Regions from separate parts of the Chryseobacterium sp. RLHN22 genome, predicted to be linked through region 2. Evidence: riboswitches for the same ligand, from Rfam matches in the RefSeq annotation. Region 2 holds a riboswitch; the other holds the start of a gene.
The links. A riboswitch is a leader RNA that binds a small molecule or an ion and turns the genes downstream of it on or off. The one in region 2 is predicted to bind cobalamin.
Positions count from the first base shown of each region.

Region 1: another riboswitch for cobalamin. It lies ahead of ACR1PN_RS18645 (T9SS type A sorting domain-containing protein); the one in region 2 lies ahead of ACR1PN_RS19625 (TonB-dependent receptor plug domain-containing protein).

Region 1 is NZ_JBPCHW010000027.1:24,334-32,080, forward strand. Features, by position in the region: gene ACR1PN_RS18615 (DUF1599 domain-containing protein) at 1-59, shown strand, start outside; gene ACR1PN_RS18620 (BT_3928 family protein) at 61-1,170, shown strand; gene ACR1PN_RS18625 (TerB family tellurite resistance protein) at 1,238-1,588, shown strand; gene ACR1PN_RS18630 (S9 family peptidase) at 1,609-3,735, shown strand; gene ACR1PN_RS18635 (GxxExxY protein) at 3,776-4,153, shown strand; gene tpiA (triose-phosphate isomerase) at 4,273-5,031, shown strand; cobalamin riboswitch at 5,183-5,370, shown strand; gene ACR1PN_RS18645 (T9SS type A sorting domain-containing protein) at 5,474-6,748, shown strand; gene ACR1PN_RS18650 (T9SS type A sorting domain-containing protein) at 6,756-7,747, shown strand, end outside.
Region 2 is NZ_JBPCHW010000036.1:1,117-8,863, forward strand. Features, by position in the region: gene namA (NADPH dehydrogenase NamA) at 1-1,030, opposite strand, end outside; gene cdd (cytidine deaminase) at 1,138-1,620, shown strand; cobalamin riboswitch at 1,708-1,885, shown strand; gene ACR1PN_RS19625 (TonB-dependent receptor plug domain-containing protein) at 1,919-3,754, shown strand; gene ACR1PN_RS19630 (YncE family protein) at 3,767-4,819, shown strand; gene ACR1PN_RS19635 (hypothetical protein) at 4,880-7,222, opposite strand; gene ACR1PN_RS19640 (hypothetical protein) at 7,182-7,747, opposite strand, start outside.

The sequences.
Region 1 (7,747 bases), on a different contig from region 2:
TTTTCTGTCTGATTAAATTTTCTGAACAAAACATTTCAACCGAAATAAAAAACAATTAATATGATCAAAGGTTTATTACGTTTCATTATTGCTGTTATTTTCATCGCATCAGGTTTTGTAAAAGCGGTAGATTTGGTAGGCTTTTCTTTTAAAATGGAAGAATATTTTTCGCCTCCGGTTTTCAACATGCCTTTTTTGGAGAAATTTGCTCTGCTTTTTTCAATTATTGTAGTGGTTCTTGAATTATTTCTTGGCTTCCTACTTTTACTGAAACTCAAACTGAAATTCACCCTTTCCGCTTTAATTGCACTTTGTGTTTTCTTCGGATTTTTAACCTTCTATTCGGCTTATTTTAATGTCGTTACAGATTGCGGATGCTTTGGTGATGCCATTAAATTTACACCCTGGGAAAGCTTTTTGAAAGATGTTGTTCTTTTGGTTGGTTTAATTATTCTATTCATTTTATACAGAAAAGAATTCAGCAAAAAAGATGTTTATGGAGAAACTAATAAAACTGAAAACAATAAATTTAAATTAGCTGCTTTAGGTATTTTTTGCGCAATTATGATTGTGATAATGTCTGTAGGAATCATCAACGAACCGATTATCGATTTCCGTGATTATAAAATCGGAACCGATTTGAAAGCGGAGAAAGATAAAATCAATAAAAACCCTTCTGAATATAAAACTTTTTATTCGCTGAAAAATTCTAAAACAGGTGAAGTTTTAAAAGTAAATCAGGACGATTATGTAAACCAGACAAAATATTGGGAAGAAGGCTCTCCCTGGACAATTGAAGAAGGTAAAAACGAATCGAAACTCATCAAAGAAGGCTATAAATCTGAAATCGTAAAATTTAAGATCGAAGACCCGACCGGAAATGATTTAACTAATGAAATCATTAATGCTCCAAAAGCAATTATCGTTTTTTCGTATCACCCTAAAGACGTTTCACCTGAGTTACTAAAAAAAGTGGAAGCTAAAGTAAACTCTCAGAAAGGAGCTGTGATTTATGGAGTTTCTACCGAACAAAATACTTTTAAAACTATCAAAAACGCAATGATGGACGGAACTGCAATAAAAACCATTGCAAGAAGCAACCCGTTCGTTTTAATATTAGAAAAAGGAAAAATTGCAGACAAACAACCTGCAAAAAACTACGTTGACTAAAACAGTCCAATGTGAATGGTGAATTGTCAATTTTATATATTAAATCTTAAATATTAAATCTAAAAGAATGCAAAAATCAAATAAATCTATCGCCGGTTATCACTTATTAATGATTCTTTCGTCAGTTGACGGAGAATTCGCACCTGAAGAAGGAATGTTGGTACAACAATATCTTGCTGACGAATTTCCTTTTAAAATGAATTTAGATAATGAATTGGAAACCATTGCATTACTTCAACCTGAAGAATGGAAAGATCATTTTGAATTTCACGGGCGTTGCTTTCTGGAAGATTCTACTGAAGAGGAACGTTTAAACTTCATTCAGTTTGCAAAAACACTGATTAAAGCTGATGACAAAGTGACTGATGAAGAGCATACATTCTACAAGCTTCTGAAGAATCTTTGGAATGTAAACTAAAAATCAAAACCAAATATAAAATGAAGAAAATTTGTTTGTCTTTATTAGTAATGAGTACCACTATGTTTCAGTCTCAGATATTTCCGGATCTTAAAGCTCCGGTTGCCGAAAAAAAACAGCATCTTCGTGAAATTCATGGTGATAAGGTGAACGATCCTTATTACTGGATGATTGACTATTTCAAAAAAGGTAAAGATTCTACGCAGGTTGTAGACTATCTTAAATCTGAAAATTCTTACTGGGAAGGGATGATGAAAGATACAGAACCTTTCAGAGAGAGTCTTTTTAAGGAAATGAAGGCAAGAATCAAGGAAAAAGATGAATCTGTACCCGTTTTCAGAAAAGGTTACTATTACTATACCCGAACAGAAACTGGAAAACAATATTTTAAATACTGCAGAAAAAAGGGAAACCTCAATGCTTCGGAAGAAATTCTTCTCGATGTTGATCAACTTGCAGAAGGCCATGCTTATTATTCTGCAGCAGGTTTCAGCATAAGTCCGGATAATTCTAAAATGATTTACGGCGTTGATGATGTTTCCAGAAGACAGTACAAATTATTTTTAAAAGATCTTACCACGGGAAAAACGACCGATTTAGGAATTAAAAATACAACAGGTTCTGCAACCTGGGCAAATGACAATAAAACTATTTTCTACACCGGAAAAAATCCCGAAACGCTTTTAACGGAAAAAATTTACAGGCATTCTTTGGGAACTGATCCTTCGCAAGATGCTTTGGTGTACGAAGAAAAAGACAAGAGCAATTACATCGGTGTCGGAAAATCTAAGAATGAAAAATTCATCATGATTTATTCCGGGGCAACTACCTCTTCTGAAACATTATTATTAAGTGCAGATGAGCCTAAAGGAGTTTTTAAAGTTTTCCAACCCAGAATAAAAGACGTTCTATATGATGTAACTCCTTTGGAAGACAAATTTTTGATCACAACCAACAAAGACGCCCTGAATTTCAAAGTGATGGAAACTCCTCTGAATAAAACAGGCGTTGAAAACTGGAAAGATTTCATTCCGCACAGAAAAGATGTTCTGATGGAAGGAATCAGTGAGTTTAAAAATTATCTGGTCTTCAGCGAAAGACAAAACGGGCTTTCACAACTCGTAATTCTTGACAGGAAAACAAATAAAAAAGAATTTTTAAAATTCGACGAACCAACATACACTGTTTATCCATCGGGAAATCCGGAGTACAATACCGATAATTTCAGATTTGGGTATACTTCGATGATTACTCCAAGTTCACAATATGAGCAGGATTTAAAAACTGGAAAAAGAACTTTACTAAAGCAACAGGAGATTTTAGGCGGCTACAATAAAGCCGATTATGTAACTGAAAGACTTTTTGCAACAGCAAAAGACGGCACAAAAATCCCGATTTCAATCGTTTACAAAAAAGGATATAAAAAAGACGGTAACAGTCCGCTTCTACTGTATGCTTATGGTTCCTACGGAAGTTCTATGGATGCGACTTTCAGCAGTACAAGACTGAGTCTTTTAAACCGGGGCTTTGCTTTTGCAATTGCACATATTCGTGGCGGTCAGGAAATGGGAAGACAGTGGTATGAAGACGGAAAAATGATGAAAAAGAAAAATACATTTACCGATTTCATCGACGCCGGAGAATATTTGGTGAAAGAAAAATATACTTCGCCAAAACATTTATACGCTCAGGGAGGAAGTGCAGGTGGACTTTTGATGGGTGCAGTTGTTAATATGAAGCCTGAACTCTGGAACGGAGCGATTGCACAGGTGCCGTTTGTGGATGTTATTAACACCATGTTGGATGAAAGTATTCCTTTGACAACTAATGAATATGATGAATGGGGAAATCCTAATAGTAAAGAAGCATATGATTATATGAAGTCTTATTCTCCATATGAAAATATTGAGAGAAAAAACTATCCGAATTTATTGGTTACAACAGGTCTACATGATTCTCAGGTACAATATTTCGAACCTGCAAAATGGGTAGCGAAATTAAGAGATTTGAAAACCGATAAAAATGTTTTATTCTTAAAAACAGATATGGATTACGGTCATGGTGGCGCTTCGGGTAGATTTGATTATCTGAAGGATATTGCGCTTGAATATGCTTTCATGTTTAAATTGGAGGGAATTAATAAATAATTTAGCTCACGCAGATTTAGCAAATTTCGCAGATTATTAAATGACTGAAAATGAAATTTCATATATAGTTCGTAAATGTATTTTTAACGTTTACAATCAATTAGGACCTGGTTTATTGGAATCAATATATCAAAGAATCTTAATTTACGAACTTGAAGAAAATGGTTTAGATGTGAAATCAGAAGTTTTACTTCCAGTTTATTATAATAATAAGAGGTTTGATTTAAACTTTAAAATTGATATTTTAGTAGAAGATAAGGTAGTTTTAGAATTAAAATATATCAAAGAATTGGAAGCAATACATTATAAGCAACTCTATTCCTACCTAAAATTATCAGACAAGAAATTAGGTTTGCTAATCAATTTCAATACAACAAATATCATGGACAGCATAAAAAGAGTTGTTAACAATCTTTAAATCTGCTAAATCAAAATAATCTGCGAGAAAAAATAAAAGCTCACGAAAATTTATCAAATTTCGCAGATTAAAATTTATATATAATAAAAACAAAAGAAACAAAAAAATAATATAGAACTATGAGGAGAAAAATAGTTGCAGGAAACTGGAAAATGAACAAAAACGTCATTGATGCCCAACAATTGATGATTCAATTACTAAGTTATAAAAACAGCAATGCTACCAATTGCGAAGTTTGGATTGCACCGCCTTCTTTGTATTTAATGATGGCAAAAGACATCTTCGAAAAAGACGAAATCGGAGTTTTTTCTCAGGATATGAGCGAATACGAAAGCGGAGCTTACACGGGCGAACTTTCTGCAGATATGCTGGAATCAATTGATGCAACAGGTTCTTTAATCGGTCACTCTGAAAGAAGACAATATCACGGAGAAACTGACGAAAGCTGCAACAAAAAAGTAAAATTGGCTTTGGATAAAGGTTTAATTCCTGTTTACTGTAACGGCGAAACTTTAGAACAAAGAAAAGCAGGGCAACATTTCGATGTAGTAAAAACTCAGACTGAAAAAGCTCTTTTCACACTTTCTGCAGAAGAAATTAAAAAAGTGGTTATCGCTTACGAACCGGTTTGGGCAATTGGAACAGGAGAAACTGCAACTCCGGAACAGGCGCAGGAAATCCATGCTCACATCAGAGGAATTATTGCTGAAAAATACGGACAGGAAGTTGCTGACGAAATTTCTATTCTTTACGGTGGTTCTGTAAAACCAGACAATGCAAAAGAAATTTTCTCTCAACCGGATATCGACGGTGGTCTTATCGGTGGAGCTGCTTTGAAACTGGAAGATTTCTCAAAAATCATTGAAGGTTTTAATTAAGAAATAATTCATATTAAAATAGTAAAGACATATCGTTTGATATGTCTTTTTTAGTTAAATAAACAAATAATGATTCAATAAATAATTATTATTTAACATAATTTAAAAACAATTAAATTATTGGCAAAACAACAATCAAAATTTAAATAATACCTTTGCAAAAGTTTAAGGTTGAACCTCAGCGTTCATTAATAGGGAATCAAGTGAAGTAATATAATTCTTGAGCTGTACCCGCAACTGTAAGCTATTCAACTTATTATAAAGACGCCACTGAACTCACGTTTGGGAAGGTTATCATAAGATGCAAGCCAGGAGACCTGCCTTAGACAAATTTCAACTTTCGGGAATAAAAGTTTATGAGATCAAATCTTCGGATATTTTTTCATGAATGTTTTATCCTGCAGTGAAGTTTCGGGAATAAAACTTTAATTTAAATTATATCATGAAGAAAATCTATTTTCTTATTCTTGCATTTGTAGCTTTTTTTGCAAGTGCACAAACAGAAGGAATTCTGGTTCTTAATGAGGGCGGAGCGGGAAGCAATAATGCCGAAATTTCTTTCATTTCAAATCAATCGGTTGTAACCAACAATTATTTTAAAAGCAAAAACAACAATGCTATTTTAGGTGATACTGCACAAGACATTAAAATTTTTGGAGATAAGATTTTTGTTGTTTTAAACATTTCTAACCAAATCAAGGTGATTAATAAATCTGATTTTACTTTAATTACTACGATTTCCACAAATCTTGACAATCCAAGATACATCGCTTTTAGCGGAAATAAATTTTATGTAACCAACTGGGGTTCTAATGGACCGTCAACAAACTATGTTTCAGTTTACAATCTGGCTACTTATGCTCACGAAGCCAATATACCTGTAGGAAACGGTCCTGAAAAAATCTTCAGCAAAAACAACAAATTGTATGTTCTATTAAAAGGAGGTTACGGACTGAATCAGTTTATGGATATTATTAATACTACAACCAACACCGTTGAATCTCAGGTAAATGTTGGAAACTCACCAAACAGTATTTTTGAGAAAGATAATTTTCTGTACATTATGAGTTCGGGAGATCCTTATGCAGCAACATCTTTTGGAACACTTACCGTTTATAATACAACCACACAAAGCGTAGCTTCGAGCACAACATTTCCTGTAGGGGTAAAACCATCTTATATGGACACCGACGGAACAAATATTTACTATATGAATGAAGCTTCTATCTACAAAACACCGATTGCTTCACCATCAATTAATACTCAACCAATAGCCGTTACGCCGATTACCGTGAACAGTTATGGAACTGCATACGGATTTAATGTTGTGAATAATACCATTTATGCTGCAGATCCTTCTGGTTATATTGCTCCCGGAAAAATTTATGCTTACAACTTGCAGGGTATTTTACAGAATACTTTTACCGTGACTTCTTTACCTAACCAAATTATTGCTTACAACAGTGCATCTCTTTCAACGATTGAAAATTCAAAAGCTTCAAAATTATCATTGTATCCAAATCCAACAAGCAATAAGTTCTTTGTGAAAGGCTTAAATTCAGGAAGCGTACAAATTTATGATGTTAACGGAAGAATGATTATCAATACCCAATACACTCAGAACGGAATTGATGTGACTACTCTTTCAAAAGGAGTTTATATTGTAAAAATAACCGATAACAATAACAGTTTCAGCGAAAAATTAATCATTAAATAAGATTAAAATGCAAAAAACATTAAGTTTTATATTCTCTTTTATCGTTGCACTATGCTTTGCACAGTTTACGGCAAATGATGTGAAGTTTTTTGTAGGAACAGGTTCTCAGACTGCTTATTTTGTAGCAGATTTCAAAGATGGAACCGATGACAGATCGTATATTTGGGGAGTAAGATTTAATTCAGGACAAAATTTAACCGGTCCTCAAATGATGCAGATGATCAAAAGCGCAGAACCTGCATTTGATTACAATTTAACCTTCAACAATGGTTTTCTTGATAAAGTTTCTTTTAACAATCATCTTGCACAATCTGTTCCTGATTACTGGAGCTTATGGGTGAAAAGTGGTACCAACAACTGGTCAATGGGAGGCTGGATGAACAGCGGAACGATTTCAGACGGAGAATGGTATGGAGCAAGTTATGGTTTTAGCAATCCAACCGCAGAAGCTCCTGTAACGCCGATTCCTGCATATAGTTCACTTTGGTATAATGCATCTCAAATTACCAACTGGATTGGAACAGGTTCTAATAAAAGCTTAGTTGTAGTAGATTTTGGAACTGATAATTCTAATGGTAATGCCAATTCTTTTGTCTTTGGAATTCAATATAACGGAACAATCACAGCAGAACAGGCTTTACAGTTAATTAATGCTCAAGTCAGTTCATTTAATTATGCTTCATCTTCGAATCAAGTTTCATCACTATCATTAAATTCTTTTTCGGGAACTGCAAGTGGGACGAATTCCTGGAAATTGTATAAAGGAACCAATTTATCCAACTGGAAAACCAACGCCAATCTTTCTTCAATTAATTTAAACAATAATGATTGGTTAGGGTTAAGTTTCGGTACAAGAAGACCTTTCACACCAACAGAAGCAAACGTTACGCTAAATGTTTCGGAGAATGTGAAGGAGAATTTTAAAATTTATCCGAATCCTGCAAGTGATTTTATTGTTATTGAAACAAAAGACAGCATTAAAGACATCAACATCTACTC
Region 2 (7,747 bases):
GGTATTGATGTGGAAAAAAACATTCTTCTTTCATCTCAAAAGAGCCCTGAACTGCCAAATAAGGATTTCGTAAAATTTCTCTTGCCACAAATATCAAATCAGCTTCCCCATTTTGTAAAATCTCTTCTGCCTGTTCAGTTTTCGTAATTAAACCTACTGCTCCTGTTATCACATTTGCCTGATTTCTGACAGCAGATGAGAACGGAACCTGATAACCGTCAAAAACAGAAATTTTTGCTCCGTGAATATTTCCACCACTGGAAACATCCACCAAATCAACGTGATGCTCTTTCAAAATTTTTGATAATTCTACGCTGTCATTGATATCCCAGCCATTTTCGGCGTATTCCGTGCCGGAAATTCGTACAAATAAAGCAACATTTTCATTTAATTCTTCGTTTACTGCATCTACGATTTCCAATAAAAACCTTATTCTGTTTTCAAAGCTTCCTCCGTATTCATCTGTTCTCACATTAGAAAGTGGTGATAAAAACTGATGAACCAGATAACCATGAGCCCCGTGAATTTCAACCACATCAAAGCCTGCTTTTACCGCTCTTTTCGCAGCATTTTTAAAATTCTGAATTTGTTCTTTGATTTCTTCCATCGTCAATTCATGCGGAATTCTTTCCGTCGGATGATAAGGAATAGGACTTGGTGCCAATGTTTCCCAACCATCTTCCAAAGAAATCTGTTTGTTTTCCCAAGTCGAACCTTTTCTTCCTGCGTGAGCCAGCTGAATTCCTATTTTACTCTCTGAATTTTCATGAACAAATTCAACGATTTTTTGTAGGTTTTCTGCCTGTTCATCATTCCAGATCCCCATACAATGATTGGTAATTCTTCCTCTCGGCTCTACTCCTGTTGCCTCCACTATGAGAAGCCCCGTTCCGCCCTGAGCACGACTTCCGTAATGAACAAAATGAAAATCATTAGCCAAGCCATTTTCACAAGAATACATACACATTGGTGACATGACCCAACGGTTTTTCAGCTCTACATTTCTGAATTTTATTGGTGAATATAACATTGAATTATTTTTAAAACTTTTTTAAAAATACAAAATTAGTATGATAAACATGCTGTTGCCCAACTCATGAAAAAGGTTTACTTTTATCCCCCTTTTTACGGAAACAAATGAAAAAAGATTTTACAATCAGCTATGATCAGTTTAAAAGTGTCGAGGAGCTTAACGAATTAGAAAAAGATCTTTTCGAAAAAGCTAAATCGGCAAGAGAAAATGCTTATGCACCTTACTCTAATTTTTTTGTAGGATGTGCTGTTCTTCTGGAGAATGGTGAGATTTTTGCAGGAAACAATCAGGAAAATGCGGCTTTTCCTTCCGGACTTTGTGCTGAGCGCACTGCATTATTTTGGATCGGAGCAAATTTCCCTGATCAGAAAGTTAAAAAGATTTTCATAGTAGGCGGTCCTAAAGAGGCTTCAGAAAAAAATCCGCCGATTCCTCCATGTGGAGCCTGCAGACAAAGCATTATTGAATATGAAACCAAGCAGAATGAAAATATTGAGCTTTATTTTTCAAATTTACATGAAGAAGGCATAAAGGTTTCTTCAATTAAAGATCTACTTCCTTTTTATTTTGACGGAACATTTTTATAAATTTTCAACAGCTTATAAACACTAATACAAAAGAGCATATTCAATTTTTTACCGTTAATAAAATTTAATCTTTCTTTTCAAAAGAACTATATTTGCAAAAATTTTGGTTTCCAAAGTATTGGAACGAAGAGGGAATTGGGTGAAACCCCCAAACTGTCCCCGCAACTGTAAATCGCATTTAAAAATTTCTACAAAAAACCACTGCCAAAGCGGGAAGGTGTAGAAAAGCGAAAGTCAGGAGACCTGCCAGAATTCAACCTTTTAAAACATTTGCTTTCGGAGGAAAAGTAAAAATAGTATGAGTACAAAAAGATTATTGATCTTATTTTCTGCGTCTTCATGCCTGACTTTATATCACGGTCAGGAAAAAACCATCGACACAGTATATGTTTTTGACAATCAGATGAAAAAAGTAAAACTTTTTCATACAGTCCAGACATTATCTCCACAAGATATTCAAAAAAACGCTTCCAATCTTTCTGAAGTTCTGCGTTTTCAGTCGCCGGTTTATATTAAAGAAAATGGTCGTGGAGCAGTTTCTTCACCTTCATTCAGAGGAACAACTGCGCAACAGACCGCTTTTGTATGGAACGGAATTAATATTAATTCCCAGTTTTTAGGTCAGGGTGATGTGAATAATATTGCGCTTTTTGGTTATGATGAAATGGAAATAAAATCCGGAGGCGGAAGTGTGATTTACGGAAGCGGGGCCATTGGAGGAAGTATTCATTTAAATAATACATTAAGCTTCAATAAAGGTTTTAGCGGATCATTTAATTCTGAAGTTGCTTCTTTCGGAACCTACAACAACTTTTTACAAGCTGCTTACAGCAATGATAAGTTCAGTTTTAAAGTTTCGGGAAATTACCTCATCAGTCAGAATGATTATGTGGTTCCTGAAGAAAATTATACTAACTGGAACGGTAAATATTACAATACTACGGCAAACATAGGAATCGCTTATAAAATTGCTCCAAAACAGACCATTTCATGGCAAAGCCAGCTTTACAATGCAACGCAAAACTACCCTATTTTCTCTGAAAACGGAAACAGAACCAAATACGAAGCACAAACTTTAAGAAATCTAATCGCTTGGGATTATAACGGTTCAAAAATATCAAACAGTTTCAAAGCGGCTTATACAGAAGACAACTTTCAGTATTTTGGGGTTGAAAATATGCCGAGTACGAGCGGCGGAATCAATAAAAATTATATCTTGAAAAATGATTTTAATTATTTTATTATTCCGAAGCTAAACATTAATATCATCGGAGAATTTCAGCAAAACCAGGGTGAAGGAGAAGGTACTTCGGGAATCGCTAAAGTTTCCAGAAATGTGGGTTCAGTGGCGGGTTTAATAAGGTATTTTCCTACCCATAATTTAAGATTTGAAGCAGGAATTAAACAGGATTTTGTCGAAAAAATAGATGCACCCATACTTTATTCTCTTTCAGGAAAATGGAAAGCTGCTGAATGGTACAGCGTGGATGTAAATTTTTCGAAAAATTTCAGGTTTCCTTCGTTCAACGATCTGTACTGGACTCCCGGAGGAAACAAAGAATTGCGACCTGAAACTTCTGTTCAGACCGATATGAATCATGAATTCAAAGCTGGGGATTTTAGGCTCATTTTAAGTCCCTATTACATCCGAATTACCGATATGATCCGTTGGCTCGATACCGGTTCGGGATACTGGTCTCCATTTAACACCCATAAAGCAGAGTCTTACGGTCTCGAATCTCAGCTTAGGTATCAGAAAAATTTCAATGAAAACCATTCGATAAAGTTTACGGCAGGTTACAGTTATACAAAATCTGTAAATTTGGAAACCCAAAAACAGCTTACCTATGCACCGTTGCATAAATTTTCGTCGAACCTTGATTATCAATACAGATTTTTACGTTTTTATGCACAGGGAATGTTTAACGGACTAACTTACACTACCACAGATGAAAGCAGAAAATATGCAATTTATCCTTACTTAGTGATGAATACGGGTCTTTCCGCAACATTAATGAAGAAATACACGTTAGGATTCCGAGTAAACAATATTACGGATACGATCTATGAAACTATGGATTATTATCCTCTGCCAAAAAGAAATTACAGCATCAACGCAACAATAAATTTTTAACATTATCATATTATGAAATTAAACAAACTTTTACAGATTATTTTCGGATTCGTCCTTCTATTTTCGGTTTCATGTACGTCAGATTACGAAGAAATCATTCCGGAAATAACTTATAACAATGGTCTTTTTATTACCAATGAAGGTAAATATGGCACTCCGAATGCAGATGTATCTTTTGTCTCAAGAGATTTAAGTGTAATGCAAAATGACATTTACAAAGCAAAGAACAACAACGAAAATCTGGGAGATGTACTTCAGACAATGGTTTTCAATGGAGATAAAGCATATCTTCTGTTGAATAACTCAAATAAAATTGTAATTGTAGACCGTACAACATTCAGAAAAACAGGTGAAATTACAGCTCAGCTGAATACCCCTCGTTACATGGCTATTGCAAACGGTAACCTTTACGTTTCTAACGATCTATACGGAGGCGCAAAATTTGTTAACGTATATAAATTAGCTGACAATTCTTTTGTAAAGAAAATTGATTTTGCATCGACAAGTACCGTTGAGAATGTTGTTGAAGCGGGAGGGAATATCTTTGTACAAAATGCAACTGTAGGATTTGGTAATACGATCACAAAAATCAACACAACCAGCAACACCATTGATGGAGCGGCAATAGCAGTTCCGAATGGAAACATCAACAAAACAATTTCTTACAACAACAATGTTTATGTCATTGCAGCTGGAACTACCGATTCTTATATCCATCAAATATCTGCAACAGGATCTGTTGTAAAAACAACTACTCTTACAGGTATTACAAACGGAACCAACCTTCAGATTGACGGCGGAAGATTTTATTTCAGCTCAAAAAACAAAGTCTATTCTATGGATATGAATGCTACAACAGCTCCTACAAGTCCTATTATTACAGCTGTAGACGGTGGAGATTATTTTACACTTTATGGTTTCAACGTAATAGAAGGAAGAATTTTCACTGTTGACGTAAAAGGTTTTACAGAAGCAAGCGAAATTACAGTTTATACAACTGCAGGAACTCAAATCAGCAAGTTTAAAACAGGAATAGGTGCAAACGGGGTTTATAAAAATTACTAATCTTAGTCTTTTACAAAATAAAAAATGCGGTTTTAAAAGAACCGCATTTTTTATCTAAATCTATCTTCTTGCTTTAAAATAAGTTTTAAAAGATTCACATCCACTCATCATATCTTCATACTGATCCGGATAATTATTTTTAAGATCTTGATAATATTTATTTTGTTCAAACCTTCTGTCTTCGTAATTACCGGCTTGGGAAGAATAATTCATAGTATTCTCACCCATAAAATCGTAATTATAATTCTCACATCTCCCCTGCATTCTCAGACATAAAGCTTTAAATTTATAGGTTTGAGCATTTTCAAAAGCTTTCCCGTAATAATATTTTGCAAGACCTGCTGTATTGAATTCCTGATTATCTTCCCGAATAGAATAATTTCCTGCCGAGCTTACAGAATACCTTCTCATCATCCATGCATTGCCGTATTGCGACATATTGTAATAACAATTGGCCACCAAAAAATAATAGTAATCTCTGTCTTTTTCTTTCGGATTATTGGCTTTGTTCAGATATTCGATAAGCTTTCTGGTCACCGAAATTTTATTCACTCTGAAATGTTCTTTTTCAGGAATAAAATCAGGCGTATATTTTAAATGATAAAACGGATTCTGATCAAAAACCTTGCTGGATGAATAGTAATTGTCTTTACCATCTCTTTCCCAAAGTGAATATTGCGCATCAAAATAATTCTCACCAAGCTTATTGAAAGTATTTAAAGCTAAATTCAACTTGTTTTGTCTGATGTATTTTGTACCCAACAAATCATACAAAGAATTGATTTCTGACTGATTAATCGAATAAAAATTTCTATAAAACGAATCTGGATTTTTACTTAAACCATTAATTTCATTGATAAAACTCTGCAATTGTTCGGGTGAATAAACAGCATCCAGATAATCAAAATAATCATAGTAATACGTATCATAAGTATGATTAGAATTTTTCAAAGATTTATAGTAAACATTATTGTAATATTCATTTCCAATAGAAGGATGATTTAACGAGGCGTATAAAAGTGCGGCATCATCAGTATTTCCCAAATATTCCAATTCTCTGCCTAAAGCAAAAATAAAATGTTTATTGTCTTTATTTTTAATGATAATTTCTTTCGCTGCATCCGGAATTTTAGCATTTCCATAGGTTTGATTCGCAAAAAGATTCAAAGCTTTTATGATTTCCACATTGTTTCGCAGAAGATTTTCAGACGGTAAAACTTTTTCCAGCTCAGCAACTTGGTTTAAGCTTTCAGAATAATTTTTGGTCATTAATAAAAGCTCTGCTCTCGCATATTTCCAGAAATTCGGATTTTCAACTTTAGATAAATCAACCGAATTAATGAATTCCAAAACCTCTTTTGCATATTGTCTGTCGATGTCTGAACGTTCTAAAATTTTAAGAACATTTTCGTTTTCAGGATCACTCTCCCAATAATCATCATTCGTATAAAAAAGAGAATAATAAGGTGTGAAAACCCAATCTTCAAGCTTTCCCAATTCACGATATAGCAAAAAACTCAATCCGTCATAATTCGGATTTTCGGCATACATCTGTTTTATATTTTCTAAATTTTTATCCGGATTATAAAGTCCGTAAAGCAGTAAAACATTTGCTTTTTCCTTTTTATTTTTAGCTAAATTTAAAACATCAGCTACAGGAACTTGTGATTCAAAATATTGCCACGAAACAAATCTTTTTTCAGGACTGGCTGCAAAAACTTTCGCAAAATATAGATTTTTCAACGCCGGATTTGTCTCTGAAGTCGCCTTAAAATACAACGCCCAAACATCAATCACGTCATTGGATTGATTTGCCGAAAAGTATCGACTGTAAATTTTCTCAATGCTTTTCATATCCTTATTATAAAAAGCCAAACGAAGTGCTAAAAAAGCATATCTTTTTTTGAATTCTACTTTTTTGCTTTTTGAAGCCAAAACAGTTGCTTTATTTAATAAATCATTTCTTTTTGCAGTCGCAGTATTTTCATTTCTTTCCCAAGGATCATCCTGCCAGGTATTGAAGTACTCGCAATTTTTGGCAAATTTCAAATAATTAATTGCCTCAATATCTTTTTGGGAATATAAATAATGAAGAAACGGATTTGAAGAATTTCCCTGAATATCAGAGAAACTAAAACTATCCAAAACAGTTGAGATATCTGCAATAAGAACTTTATTATCACAATATTTCCTCCACAATTTTTCATTATCCTGATTGGAAATTACAGCTTCAGAATTTTGTTCAAAACTTAAAACCGAATAATAAAATGAAGAATATGACTGATAAGAAAAGTTCTTAGGATTCAGAAAATAGAACCTAACGTCTTCTCCGTAAGGATAAAAACCACACGCAGAAAAAGCGCTACTTAGTAAAATCGCTGTAAAAATGACTAATTTCTTCATCGGTGTAATTATTAAGTTGTTTTTCGTCTAAGTGAAAAAGCGTTACGGTAATTTCTTTATCAAACTTGACATTTTTCCTGATAATCGCAATAGCTTTATTGATTTTATCTGCCGTTATTTCTTCATATTTTATCTTATCTCCGGTTCTCAAATACGTTTCGTAATTAATAACTGTATCTTTCTGCACTTCATACCAAAGCGGTTTTATTTCTTTTAAATGAGGCTTAATATCTTTCACATCATACAAAACATTCGTAAACTGATTGTTTTGGTAAACCTGCATCCAGGAATATACCGGAAGTGCAACATCCAAATGCAACGGATATTTTTTTGCTGTATTGAGATAGCTTTCCAATTCTTTTAAATCAAGAATCGAATTTTTCGAGTGATCCGCCAATGGATTAATCAGATTATAACACATCAAAGTAACTTTATCAACTGGCGGAACTCCCATTTTATCTGGATATTTGTATGGATACAATCTTAGTGTAGCTGAAATTTCTTTTTGTGAAATCGGTTTTAATT